4 regions of the Yersinia sp. SCPM-O-B-9106 (C-191) genome follow, and region 1 is predicted to be linked to each of the others. Evidence: predicted binding sites of a transcription regulator. Region 1 holds the regulator's gene; each other region holds the start of a gene.

Region 1 (3,191 bases):
TAAAAAAATCAGCCATTAGCGCTAAAAAACAGCCAATTTCAGCCTGTCCACTGAGGATCTAACCCCATGGAGTTACAGCTAATATGTCAACTAAACATCCGGTTATAGCCGTCACCGGCTCAAGTGGCGCAGGGACGACGACAACCAGCCTGGCGTTTCGCAAAATTTTTCAGCAATTGAATATTCGCGCGGCGCAAATTGAGGGCGATAGCTTCCACCGCTATACCCGCCCAGAAATGGATACCGTCATCCGTAAGGCACGGGATCAAGGGCGTCATATCAGCTATTTTGGCCCAGAAGCCAATGACTTTGGTCAGTTAGAAGACAGTGTGGAAGAGTACGGCAAAAATGGCTCGGGGCGTTCACGTAAGTATTTGCACACTTATGATGAAGCTGTACCTTATAACCAAATTCCGGGCACTTTCACCCCTTGGGAGGCGCTGCCAGAACCCACCGATGTATTATTTTATGAAGGGCTGCACGGCGGAGTCGTGACCGAGCATCATGATGTGGCAAAACATGTAGATTTACTGGTCGGCGTGGTGCCCATCGTCAACCTGGAGTGGATTCAAAAATTAGTCCGGGATACCGGTGAGCGCGGCCATTCCCGTGAGGCGGTGATGGATTCCGTGGTGCGCTCCATGGACGATTACATTAGCTACATTACGCCGCAGTTCTCGCGCACCCACATTAACTTTCAGCGCGTGCCGACCGTCGATACCTCAAACCCATTTGCTGCTAAAGCCATTCCCTCACTGGATGAAAGTTTTGTTGTCATTCATTTCCGAGGTTTGGACCAAATCGATTTCCCCTACTTATTGGCAATGCTGCAAGGGTCTTTTATTTCCAATATCAACACGTTGGTTGTCCCCGGCGGGAAGATGGGGCTGGCAATGGAGCTGATTATGGCCCCGCTGGTGCAGCAATTGCTGGAAGGCAAGAAGATCGGATAATTCTTCTGTCTTGGAGCTGCAGGTAGGCGGTTAGCAACTCTGCAGCTGCAAGGGCGAAGGATTTATTTAGGCGATTTCGCGGATCTCAAAACTGTGGGTAATAGTCGCCGCTTTCCCTAACATCAAAGAAACCGAGCAATATTTCTCTGCTGAAAGCTCAACTGCACGCTCAACAATTTTATCAGTCAACCCTTTGCCGCTGACAATAAAATGCAGGTTAATTTGGGTAAACAGGCGCGGTGCTTCTTCCCGGCGCTGCGAGGTTAATGTCACTTCGCAATCGCGCACATCGTTGCGCCCCTTTTGCAAAATGGAAACGACATCAATTGCGCTACAGCCCCCCGCCGACATTAACAACATTTCCATCGGGCTAGGGGCTTTATCTCCTGCATTTCCATCCATTAAAACTTGATGACCAGATGCGGATTCACCTAAAAATGTCAGCCCTTCAACCCACTTTACACGTGCTTGCATAACTCATGCTCCCGGTTAAATTTTCTCATTCAGACTACCCTTTCATTTACAAACTGGCAATGTAACCCGATGTTCATCATGCTGAAGCGATACAACACAAGACACCGACCTCATCCTGTGCTACAAACAGAACCGAAAGTGTTGTATTTAGAATTAAATAGGGTAGCTTCTCAATACTCAGTGAAGGGTTTCTACTCGGTACGCATCTTGGCTATACCTTTCGGCAGTTGAGCAAATTAATATGCTAAATGAAAGTGTATTTTATAAGCACGCCGTACAGGGAACTCTGAGCCCTGTTAAGTTAGGCTGCGATAACAACAGAGGATAACAGCGAATGGTTCTCGGCAAGCCACAAACAGACCCGACTCTCGAATGGTTCCTGCCTCATTGCCATATCCACAAATATCCATCGAAAAGTACGCTAATTCACCAAGGTGAAAAAGCCGAAACGCTTTACTACATCGTGAAAGGCTCCGTTGCGGTGCTTATCAAAGATGAAGAAGGTAAAGAGATGATTCTCTCCTATTTAAACCAGGGAGATTTCATCGGCGAGCTTGGATTATTTGAAGAAGGCCAAGAACGTAGTGCTTGGGTTAGGGCAAAAACCGCCTGTGAAGTGGCTGAAATTTCTTACAAAAAATTCCGTCAGCTGATTCAGGTTAATCCAGATATCTTGATGCGCCTGTCGTCACAAATGGCGAATCGCTTACAGATAACATCTGAGAAAGTGGGTAACCTCGCCTTCCTGGATGCCACTGGGCGCATTGCACAAACGCTGCTTAATCTGGCAAAACAACCGGATGCCATGACCCACCCAGATGGGATGCAGATAAAGATTACCCGCCAGGAAATTGGTCAAATAGTTGGCTGTTCCCGCGAAACTGTGGGGCGGATACTAAAAATGCTAGAAGATCAAAATCTGATCTCCGCGCATGGTAAAACGATTGTCGTTTACGGCACTCGTTAATTCCCTATAAACTGGTGCCGATACCCTCGGCACCAGTTTTCTTCTATACCCGTTATACTTCAAGCTGCATGTGTGTTGGCTGCTTTCACTACTCGGCCCGTCCATGGGCCTCGCCTCTGCGAGGCCGCTGCAAGCAGCGTTCAAATCTGCTCCCAGCAGATTTGTCACCCCAGTCACTTACTGGTCGTTGACCTTAAAGTAAGTAGATTCTTGGGGACTCGCTCAATTGCCGCCTTCTGGGTATATGTTATGTAATTAATAAATCTCTGGGGCCTATATGAATTGGCAACGGCTTATTTATCATCCTGAAGTCAATTATGCACTCCGCCAGACACTTGTTCTCTGCTTGCCGGCGGCATTGGGGTTCGCGATAGGCGAATTGCGGTTGGGGTTGATGTTCTCCCTGATACCCGCCTGCTGTAATATTGCAGCGCTAGATACCCCCCATCAACATTTCTTCCAGCGACTGATTGTCGGCGGGGCTATCTTTACTTTCAGTAGTTTTCTGACTCAACAACTGCTGCTGTGGGATATTCCATTACCTGCGGTGATGCTTGGCTTGGCATTAATATTGGGTGTCAGTGGCGCTATCAGCCAGCTCAATGGCCGCCTGCTCCCCGCCGCACTTATCGCCGCTATTTTTAGCCTCAGCATGGTAGGCCGTACGCCTATCTGGCAAGCGCCATTGATGTGTGCCGTGGGGACTCTCTGGTATGGCCTATTTACCTGGCTATGGTTCCGGTTATGTAAAGACCAGCCGATCCGTGAGCCATTGAGTCAGCTTTATCATTTGTTGG
Region 2 (3,191 bases), 1.9 Mb from region 1:
CAGGATGGGTTGTATACAATAGAGTAGGGCAAAGGTGGCTAAACCAGCGGAAAAAAAAGCCAGTGTGACGCGCATAAACTCTGGCGTACCGCGTTGAATATAAGGGCGTTTTCGCGCCGCAATTAAGCGAGTGGTAGCATCATTTACTGGATGGGATGGCACTGCGGTATCCGTCGTCGGAGCGCGCAAAGAGGGAGTCACGGTATTTCCTTATCAATAATACAGGTGCTGCGGGAGCAAGGGGCCAGCTAATAACAAAATCATAGGAATAGCGGAGTTTTTTGTCTAATATATTAATCATTAGTAATAATACTTTAAAAGTATCAATGGGGTTGAATGAGTATTGAACTCAGGCACTTACGTTATTTCATTGCGGTGGCAGAAGAGTTGCACTTCGGACGAGCTGCAGAGCGCTTGCGTATTTCTCAACCACCATTGAGTCAACAAATTCAAATTCTGGAAGAACAAATTGGGGCGCGGTTGTTTGCCCGCAATAACCGCAATGTCAGTCTGACTCAAGCTGGCGAACTGTTTTTAAAAGAAGCTTATCAAATTCTGGCGCAGGTAAATTCGGCATCTGAGAAAGCTGCGCGGCTGCATCGCGGAGAATCCGGGGAACTGACCATCGGTTTTACCTCATCCGCCCCTTTTATTAGCACAGTGTCCAAAAATTTGCGGGCTTTTCGTCAATTACATCCGCAAGTCCATATTAAAATGCGTGAAATCAATAGCAAACAGCAAATTGAACCATTATTGGACGGGCGACTTGATCTTGGCGTAATGCGCAACACTCGCTTGCCAGATGCATTGCAATACCGTCTGCTGTTACGTGAGCCCTTAGTCGCGGTGGTGCACGAAGAAAGTCCGTTAGCCGCTTTGCCCCCAGGCCGTATTAAATTTAGCGCCTTGGCTGAACAGCCTTTTGTGTTCTTTTCGCGGGAGGTTGGTACCGCACTTTACGATGAGATTCTTGCATTGTTAGCCCGCGCCGGTATCACGCCTTATATTACGCAAGAAGTCGGGGAGGCGATGACGATTGTCGGTCTGGTTTCCTCAGGTTTAGGTGTTTCTATCTTGCCCGCGTCATTTACACGGGTAAAAGTGGATGGGGTGAAATATTTACCCTTGGCGGAAGCCAGTGCCACTACCGAGGTGTGGTTGGTTAATCATAAAAATCGGCCAGTGACCGCGCCGGCAGAAGCATTGATTCGCCTGATGATGGCGGATCTTCCCGATGCGGCAGTTTAGTCTGCCGAGAGTCAATAATGGTGGCGGCTGTTTTTTTAAGCTTATTTCGTGTGAATAACCAGCACGGAGTCAAAGGGTATGGGTGATTATGTGCAGTAAATCACATAACTAATCAAATAGTTGACGCCATATGCTAAAAGCCCCAACATAGCCCATAATCTTTATTTAGAAGCGCGAAAAATACTCGGTGACAGAGAAGGAGCCGGTTTAGTGATAACGGATGGACCGCCTGGGCATATTGATCAAATCAAGCAAACCAATGCAGGGGCTGTTTATCGGCTGATTGATTTGTTCGGCCCGATATCCCGTATTGAACTGTCTAAAAGGGCGCAACTGGCCCCCGCCAGTATCACCAAGATTGTGCGGGAATTGGTTGAAGCGCATCTGGTGAAAGAGACCGAATATCAAGATGTGGGCAGCCGTGGGCGGCCAGCAATTGGTTTGGTGCTCGATACCGAGGCTTGGCACTACGTCTCTGGGCGAATCAGCCGAGGTTTTATTACTCTCGCATTGCGTGATCTCAGCAGTAAACTGGTCGTCGAAGACCAGATTCCATTACCGGATAGTCATCCAGAACCTTTACTTAACCGTATTCTCAGCGAAGTCGAACAGTTCTTTATCCGGCATCAGGAAAAACTTGAAAGGCTGACTGCCATCGCCATTACCATGCCGGGCATCATTGATGCGCCAGCAGGTATTGTGCATAAAATGCCGTTTTATGACGTCAATGAGATGCTACTTGGCCCGGCGTTAGAAGAGTTAACTGGGTTACCGGTTTATCTGCAACATGATATTTGCGCTTGGACGATGGCTGAAGCTCTGTATGGGGCTTCGCGCGGCTGCCAGAATGTTATTCAAGTCGTGATTGATCATAATGTTGGCGCTGGGGTGATTACTGCTGGCCGAGTATTACATGCGGGTAGCCGTAGTGTTATTGAAATTGGTCATACTCAAGTTGACCCTTATGGCAAACGCTGTTATTGCGGTAATCATGGTTGCCTGGAAACCGTTGCCAGTATTGAAAATATGCTGGAAATTGCTCAGCAACGATTAAATGGCTCAATGAGTTCTTTATTACATGGCTCACCACTGACCGTTGAATCTTTATGTGATGCGGCTTTAACTGGTGATCAATTAGCTAAAGATATTATTTTAGGTGTTGGCCATAGCGTCGGGCGAATTATTGCCATTATGGTCAATTTATTTAATCCAGAAAAAATTCTGGTTGGTTCACCATTAAATAAAGCGGCCTCTATTCTCCATCCCGCCATTGCATCTTGTATCCGCCAGCAAGCGCTTCTAGCTTACAGTGAGAATATTCTTGTTGAACCGACCGCATTTTTTAATCAGGGAACCATGCCCGGAGCGGCACTGGTAAAAGAAGCATTATATAATGGCTCATTGTTGGTGAAATTACTCCAAGGATAGGGCGTCACTAATAATTAAGAGTTAATTATTAGTGAGTATATAGGCCATATTCCCAGTGTTATTGGGCACTATCCGTTAAAAATATCACCCAGTTCAGCAAAACATTGCGCTAACGCAAGCTGTCTGTTGTCGGCATCGCCTAGACTTTTATCTATGTTATCAATTTCGCTAATATTAGGCGGAAAGACTTGAGTCGACGTGGCCAGATTGCGGAGTATTGTTATGTTAACGCGTGTTTTTGTGACGGGTACCGACACAGCTGTTGGTAAAACCGTAGTGTCACGGGCCTTACTTCAGGCCTTAAGCCAAAATGGCAGAACAGCTGTGGGCTATAAGCCGGTAGCGACAGAGAGTCAAGAAACTCCGGATGGATTGCGTAACCAGGATGCACTGATTTTACAAGCTTCATCTTCAATTGAAGTGGATTATCAGGAAGTTAACCCATACCCACTGGCTGGGGATGTTATCCATGCTTGTTCGGGCACCCTCATTAACTACAACAAAATGACGGAAGG
Region 3 (3,191 bases), 140 kb from region 1:
AGCGCCATTGCGGAAGTGCTCTCTCCCGGTCAGCGCCCAACTCAGCGAGGGCTGATATTTGCCGCCACACCCGCCAGTGATTTTGTCTGCGGCACCCAACAATTGGCCTCTGGCATTACCGTGCAGGTATTTACCACCGGGCGCGGCACCCCCTATGGGCTAGCGGCAGTGCCGGTGATCAAAATGGCGACGCGCACTGATCTGGCTAACCGCTGGCATGATTTGATGGATATCGACGCCGGAACCATTGCCACTGGTGATGCAACCATTGAAGAGGTCGGCCAGCAATTATTTGAATTGATTCTGGATATTGCCAGTGACCGCAAGCGCACGTGGTCAGATCAGTGGGGGCTGCGCAATGCCTTGGCAGTGTTTAACCCCGCGCCTGTGACCTAAAACTTTCTGCACCGCGACTTTCTGCACTGCTCTTGGCCGGGTCACTGACTCGGCCTTGTTTGTTCACCCCACGACTTTTGCTCACCCCGCTACTCCTGTTCCCCCAACTGCAAGGCCACATACAGCAACAGACGGTCATCAAAGTTCGCCAAATCCAGCCCTGTCAGCTCCGAAATACGATTCAGCCGATATTCCAAGGTGTTACGGTGAATGAAAAGCGCTTTTGCCGTCGCCGTCGGCTGTACATTGTGGCGAAACCAACAGGCTAACGTCCGGCGCAGCAGGCCATTGCTGTCCATTGCCCGCAATTTGGCTAACGGCAACGCCAGCTCATTGGCTTGCCAGCCGCCGCGCAGACTGTCCAGCAGAACCGGCAGCACCAAATCCTGATAGTAATAGCTACGTTGCTCCGGCAACCGCTGTTTGCCCACCGCCATCGTGGTGCGGGCTGTTCGGTATGAGCGGGCAATGCTGCCGGGGCCAGTAAAAAAGTTCCCCAATGAGAGCCGCACCCGCAAGCGGCCTCGCTCCGTCATGCGGGAGAGTAACAACTCCATCCGCCGCCGATGGTCAATAGCATCCCAGCGGCCATGACTGTTCAGTGCCGGTTTCAGCACCACCATTTCAGTCAGGGAGACAATCGCGATCAGGTTGTTGCGCTCCGGCGTCGTCAGCAGGGTTTGCAGCTCCTGCAACTCCGACATGGCGCTGTCGACACTCAACTGGCCGCTGTCCACATCCACCACCGCCACCACGCGTGGCTCATTGATATCTACCCCAAGCCGCTGCGCCCATTCAATCAGCGCGGGTGATATCTCTTCAGTACGAATTAGGTTGAGTACCAGCTCTTCACGTAAACGGCTGTCTTGCGCCAGCAGATGCACTAGCCGCGCCTGCTCCATCATCATCTCTGCGGCCATGCAGACCAGTTCGCCATATTGGCGCAGTTGGCCCGGATTGCCAGTCAAACCAATCACCCCGACGATCTCCCCCTCAAGGCGCAACGGCAGGTTGATCCCCGGCCTCACGCCGTGCAACTGGCGAGCCACCGCGTCATCAATATCGACGATCCGGCCATGAGAGAGCGACAATAGCGCCCCTTCATGCAGCTCGCCGAGGCGCTCTTCATCGCCGCTGCCAATGATCCGCCCTTTGCCATCCATTACATTGATATTGGTATCAATGATCTTCATGGTACGGGTGACGATCTCTTGGGCTAGTCGGGGGTCAAGATTATATACACTCATGGAAGGGCCTCAATCTGGGCTGATGCACCAGCATATGAGGTCTGACGAGGGATTACATTGGACAAATGCCCAACTTACATCATGAAGAGAAAGAGTTGCGGTGAGGGTCACAAAAATGGCGAATACCAGCGGGGTGTTGTGGGAAATAGGGGCGGTCAGACAGGAGATCGGGGCCAATCCATCGTCAGCCCTGATCACCTGCAAATTAGGCTTTGCCCGCCGCCATACCTATCGCCAGTGTCGCGGCGATATTCCGTGCGGTTCGGAACACATTATCGGCGGCATTATCCAGCGCCTGCTCTAAAGTGCAAATACTGTAAATCACACTGAATACCGCATCCAGACCCTGCTCATACACCACATCCACATCGTCTGTCAGGCTACCGGCAATCCCAATCACCGGTTTGTTATAACGTTTAGCCACTCTGGCGACCCCAATAGGAACCTTGCCGTGAATGGTTTGGCTGTCGATGCGCCCTTCGCCAGTAATCACAAAAGTGGCGTCCCGCACCAGTGCGTCCAGACCGAGCGCATCCGTCACAATATTGATGCCAGGGCTTAAGGTCGCCCCACAAAATGCGAGCAGTGCCGCACCTAATCCCCCTGCCGCACCCGCCCCTTCAACCTGATCAACGTCAATATCCAGATAACGTTTTATCACGCCAGCATAGTGCAATAACCCCTCATCCAGTTGGGCGATCATGTCTGGTGTCGCGCCTTTTTGCGGCCCGAAAACTGCCGAGGCCCCTTCGCTGCCGGTTAGCGGGTTAGTGACATCACAGGCGACATCAATTTGGCACTGCTGAATACGGGGGTCGAGGGCGGTGATATCAATCACATCCAGATCAGCCAGTTTATCGCCCCCCAACCCCAGCGGCTGGCCCTGCTTATTCAGCAGCTTAACCCCCAGCGCCTGCGCCATACCTGCGCCACCATCATTGGTTGCGCTGCCACCGATACCGATAATGATATGTTTCACCCCCTGATTCAGCGCGTGCAAAATCAGTTCACCCGTGCCATAGGAGGTGGTTTTCAGTGGATTGCGCTGCGCGATGGGGACAAGCTCCAGCCCGCTGGCGGCGGCCATTTCAATAAATGCGCACTTTTCATCACCGGAGATACCGTAAAAAGCATCGACGTTATCCCCTAACGGGCCGGTCACATCGACCTTGATAATTCTGCCAGCAGTCGCCGCGACCATGGCTTCTACTGTGCCTTCGCCACCATCAGCAACCGGCAACTTGATATAGTGCGCGTCAGGAAACTGGGTGCGAAAACCCGCTTCAATCTGCACCGCAACCTCTAGCGCGGATAAACTTTCTTTATAAGAGTCCGGGGCGATGACTATTTTCATAAATGATTCAATCTCATGAGCTATCCGACATCACGCAGGCTCAGACTTTATCAATCAGCCGTTCAGGATATCGGGATGCTTATCAGTATAGCTTTGCTACTCAATGGTCGGCACCTGAGAGTGCCGACATCACTGATTAACGTGTCACTTCAACAACTAACGTGTCACTTCAACCTTGGCCAATTTCTCGTAAT
Region 4 (3,191 bases), 1.7 Mb from region 1:
TCAGTTGCTACGGACGGTATCTGACAGTGATGGGGCGTTGTTCAGAGATTTCTCCACTTCGGTTTTCAGCAATGAACGTTCATAAGCACGCAGGAATGGCAGATAGATCAGGGCGGAAACCATCATACATATCAAGCACATCACTACAGGACTAAAGGCCCAGTTCGCCGCCCAGGATGCACCAATCGGCGCTGGAGTTGTCCACGGAGTCAGAGAGACCACTTGAGCCAACCATCCCAGTTTGGTTGCGGAATAAGCCAGAATGGCATTGATCATTGGTACGCAGATAAAAGGTATGAACATTATCGGGTTCATAATAATTGGAGCACCGAACAAGATAGGTTCATTAATATTGAAGAAGCTTGGTACCACACCTAACTTACCAATGGTGCGTAAATGAGTGACTTTGCTACGCAACAGTAAGAAAGCCAGTGGTAATGTGGAGCCGACGCCACCAATCAGTAAATAGTGATCCCAAAAACCTTGCAGATAGATGTGCGGTAAGGTTGCGCCGACGGCCAGTGCGGCCTGGTTTGCAGCCAGATTGGTCATCCAGAATGGACTCATGATGCCCGTGACAATCAGTGAGCCGTGAATACCGGAGAACCAGAAAATTTGGCACAACAAGACTGACAGTAACATCGCCGGTAAAGAGTCTGATGCAGAAACCAATGGAGCCAGTAAATGCATGATAGCTTCTGGAATGATCATGCCGGTCTGCGATTCAATGAATAAATTGAGTGGGTGCAGTGTGGCAATAATAACCAATACCGGGATCAATATTTCAAAAGAGCGTGCGACACCTGTTGGCACCTCTTTCGGTAAGCGAATAGTAATATTGTGTTGCTTCAATGCGGCATAAACACGGGTGGAATAAATAGCCGTAATCAATGCCGTGAAGATCCCTTGACCAGAAAGATACTGAGTCGAGATTTTGCCGTCGGCAAAGGGGGCTGCAACAAGCAAAAATGCCATAAATGCCAGCAAGCCGGTCATTACCGGGTCGAGATTAAACTGTCGCCCCAGACTTGCACCTACCCCCACAGAAATGAAAAATGTCATGACCCCCATGCTCAGATTGAATGGCAGCATGAGCTGTTCACGATAGGTCTGAGAAAAATCCAGCCACGACCGGGCGAATCCTATGGTGGTATCAGCCGAAAATGGAGGGAAAATAAACACCAGCATAAATGAGCCGATGATCATGAAAGGCAGTGCTGCGGTAAATCCATCACGGATAGCAATAACATATTTTTGCTGTCCGAGACGTCCGGCTAACGGAGTAATAGATTGTTCAATAACAGCAACCATCGATTGATAGAGAGAACTCATTTGAACACCTTCTTAGTGGGTCGCGTTAATGAGCGACAGTGCATAGTCCAGGACTTTATCGCCACGCTGCATTCCGTAATCCATCATATCGATGGACTGGACGGGAATACCGTGAACAGCAGCCTTTTCTGAGAGCATACCTAACATGTATTTCACTTGCGGCCCGAGCAGAACGACCTGATAGCGTGGAAACTGAGTATCAAATTCAGATACGCCAAAAGCATCAATCTCGACAGCTATTCCTCTCTCCTCGGCAACTGTCCGCATCTTCCTCACCAGCATGCTGGTGGACATACCGGCGGAACAACACAACATAATCTTGAACATCTACAACCATCCTCAAAATATAAAAAACAGTGTGGAAAACGTTTCTGACACAATGCGGAAACCGTTTTCCAATTGGGTAATGCGGTTGTTTCGGCAATGATTGGATATCATACGGAAACCGTTTTCCATCCAAAGAGAATAGAACTGTGATAGCCATCAAAGTCCAGTATATAAAGGAATTATTTATTTGATGAACATCACAGGTTTTAGGTTTTGATAACTATTTTGGATAGTGATGGAAATTCGGTTTCCATGGCAAATGGAAACGATTATACTCAGGAAACTGCAATTGTTGGGCCGGAGCTGTATTTAGGAATGACAGGCAAGGACTAAAGCCTGCCGAGGAGAGAATCATGTCTACAATCAACGATGTATCACGTTTAGCTGGGGTTTCTAAAGCCACAGTGTCACGAGTGTTGAGTGGTTCACGTGGCGTTAAGGAAGCTAGCCGCCTGGCCGTATTAAAAGCGGTCGATGAACTCAATTATCGACCAAATGTTATCGCGCAATCATTATTAAGTCAGTCAACAGGCTGTATTGGTGTTATCTGCGCGCAGGAAAACATAAACCAAACAACTGGTTATCTGTATGCGCTTGAAAAACATCTGAGCCAACATCAAAAGCATTTGCTGCTGCGTTTTGCCAATAACAAAGCTGAAGTTATGCAGGCACTGGATGAGTTGACCTGCGGTTTGTGTGATGACGTGTTGATCATTGGTGCCCGTTTCCCACTTAATCTCGCGGATGAAAGTATTATTCTGGTCGATTGTATGGATGTCGATGCTACTAATAGTATCCATTTCGATCATGCTTTTGCCGCAGAAACCGCCTGTAATTATTTAATAAAACAGGGCAGAAGAAAAATTGCCTTAATAAATCCTGATACCAGCGGGTATGTGGATGAGGTGTTATTAGGTTATAAACGAGCACTGGAAAATAACTTTTTGCCTTTCAATCGTGACCTGATTTTTATGGATTCGTCCTCTTCATCGGTTGCGTTGCAAGTGCTGCTTAATAGCAGTGCGACACTCAATTTTAATGCTTTGTTGGTTGCTGATGAGCGAGAAGCACAAAGTGTTATTCCACAGCTTCAGGCGTTTAATAAATCCGTTCCTGATGACATCATGGTATTTAGCTTGGCCGGGTCGTTACATTATCCGGGGGTTCCAACCATTCCTGCAATTGAATATTCTATGGACGCAATGGCGGCGAAAATAGTGGCATGGCTTAATGAGAAAACCAAAAGTGTGCTGGGTTCCTATGCATTACGTGGGGATTTAATTATTCCAGATATGCCCGCCAGGAAATGATTTCTGTTTAAAACAGCGCTGTGTCAATCTCAGCGCTAAGCAGGGATAAAAAATGAGTGGAACTGTGATGAGGCTCCGCTTTTACCCCTCCTCTGTGTCTATCATGTCTGTTGTAACAAATCTGTAGCAATTGAAAGTCTACAGATTCTTATATCCCCTTTTCGCTTGGTTTTGCAATTCCCCCGCAATGCCAAGCGAAAAGGGGATATACATCAACTGGAT

The links. The regulator CRP, encoded in region 1, controls carbon source genes, mostly activating them, when cyclic AMP is high. The targets are predictions, from matches to a motif close to ATGTGANNNNNNTCACAT.
Region 2: mlc (ROK family transcriptional regulator Mlc) is a predicted target of CRP. The motif match lies at 1,337-1,354, and genes of this name have one in related genera.
Region 3: OP863_RS01925 (CdaR family transcriptional regulator) is a predicted target of CRP. The motif match lies at 1,739-1,756, and genes of this name have one in related genera.
Region 4: OP863_RS13640 (PTS sugar transporter subunit IIB) is a predicted target of CRP. The motif match lies at 1,845-1,862, and genes of this name have one in related genera.

Annotation. Positions count from the first base shown of each region.
Region 1 covers NZ_CP110791.1:280,300-283,490, reverse strand. Annotated here, with positions in the region: gene OP863_RS01100 (phosphoribulokinase) at 84-953, shown strand; gene OP863_RS01095 (OsmC family protein) at 1,020-1,427, opposite strand; gene crp (cAMP-activated global transcriptional regulator CRP) at 1,762-2,394, shown strand; gene OP863_RS01085 (YccS/YhfK family putative transporter) at 2,672-3,191, shown strand, end outside.
Region 2 covers NZ_CP110791.1:2,183,721-2,186,911, forward strand. Annotated here, with positions in the region: gene OP863_RS10000 (MFS transporter) at 1-162, opposite strand, end outside; gene OP863_RS10005 (LysR family transcriptional regulator) at 337-1,248, shown strand; gene mlc (ROK family transcriptional regulator Mlc) at 1,459-2,676, shown strand; gene bioD (dethiobiotin synthase) at 2,899-3,191, shown strand, end outside.
Region 3 covers NZ_CP110791.1:424,878-428,068, reverse strand. Annotated here, with positions in the region: gene garD (galactarate dehydratase) at 1-396, shown strand, start outside; gene OP863_RS01925 (CdaR family transcriptional regulator) at 486-1,643, opposite strand; gene OP863_RS01920 (glycerate kinase) at 1,849-2,997, opposite strand; gene garR (2-hydroxy-3-oxopropionate reductase) at 3,154-3,191, opposite strand, start outside.
Region 4 covers NZ_CP110791.1:2,989,183-2,992,373, reverse strand. Annotated here, with positions in the region: gene OP863_RS13645 (PTS sugar transporter subunit IIC) at 1-1,332, opposite strand; gene OP863_RS13640 (PTS sugar transporter subunit IIB) at 1,345-1,659, opposite strand; gene OP863_RS13635 (LacI family DNA-binding transcriptional regulator) at 2,013-2,969, shown strand.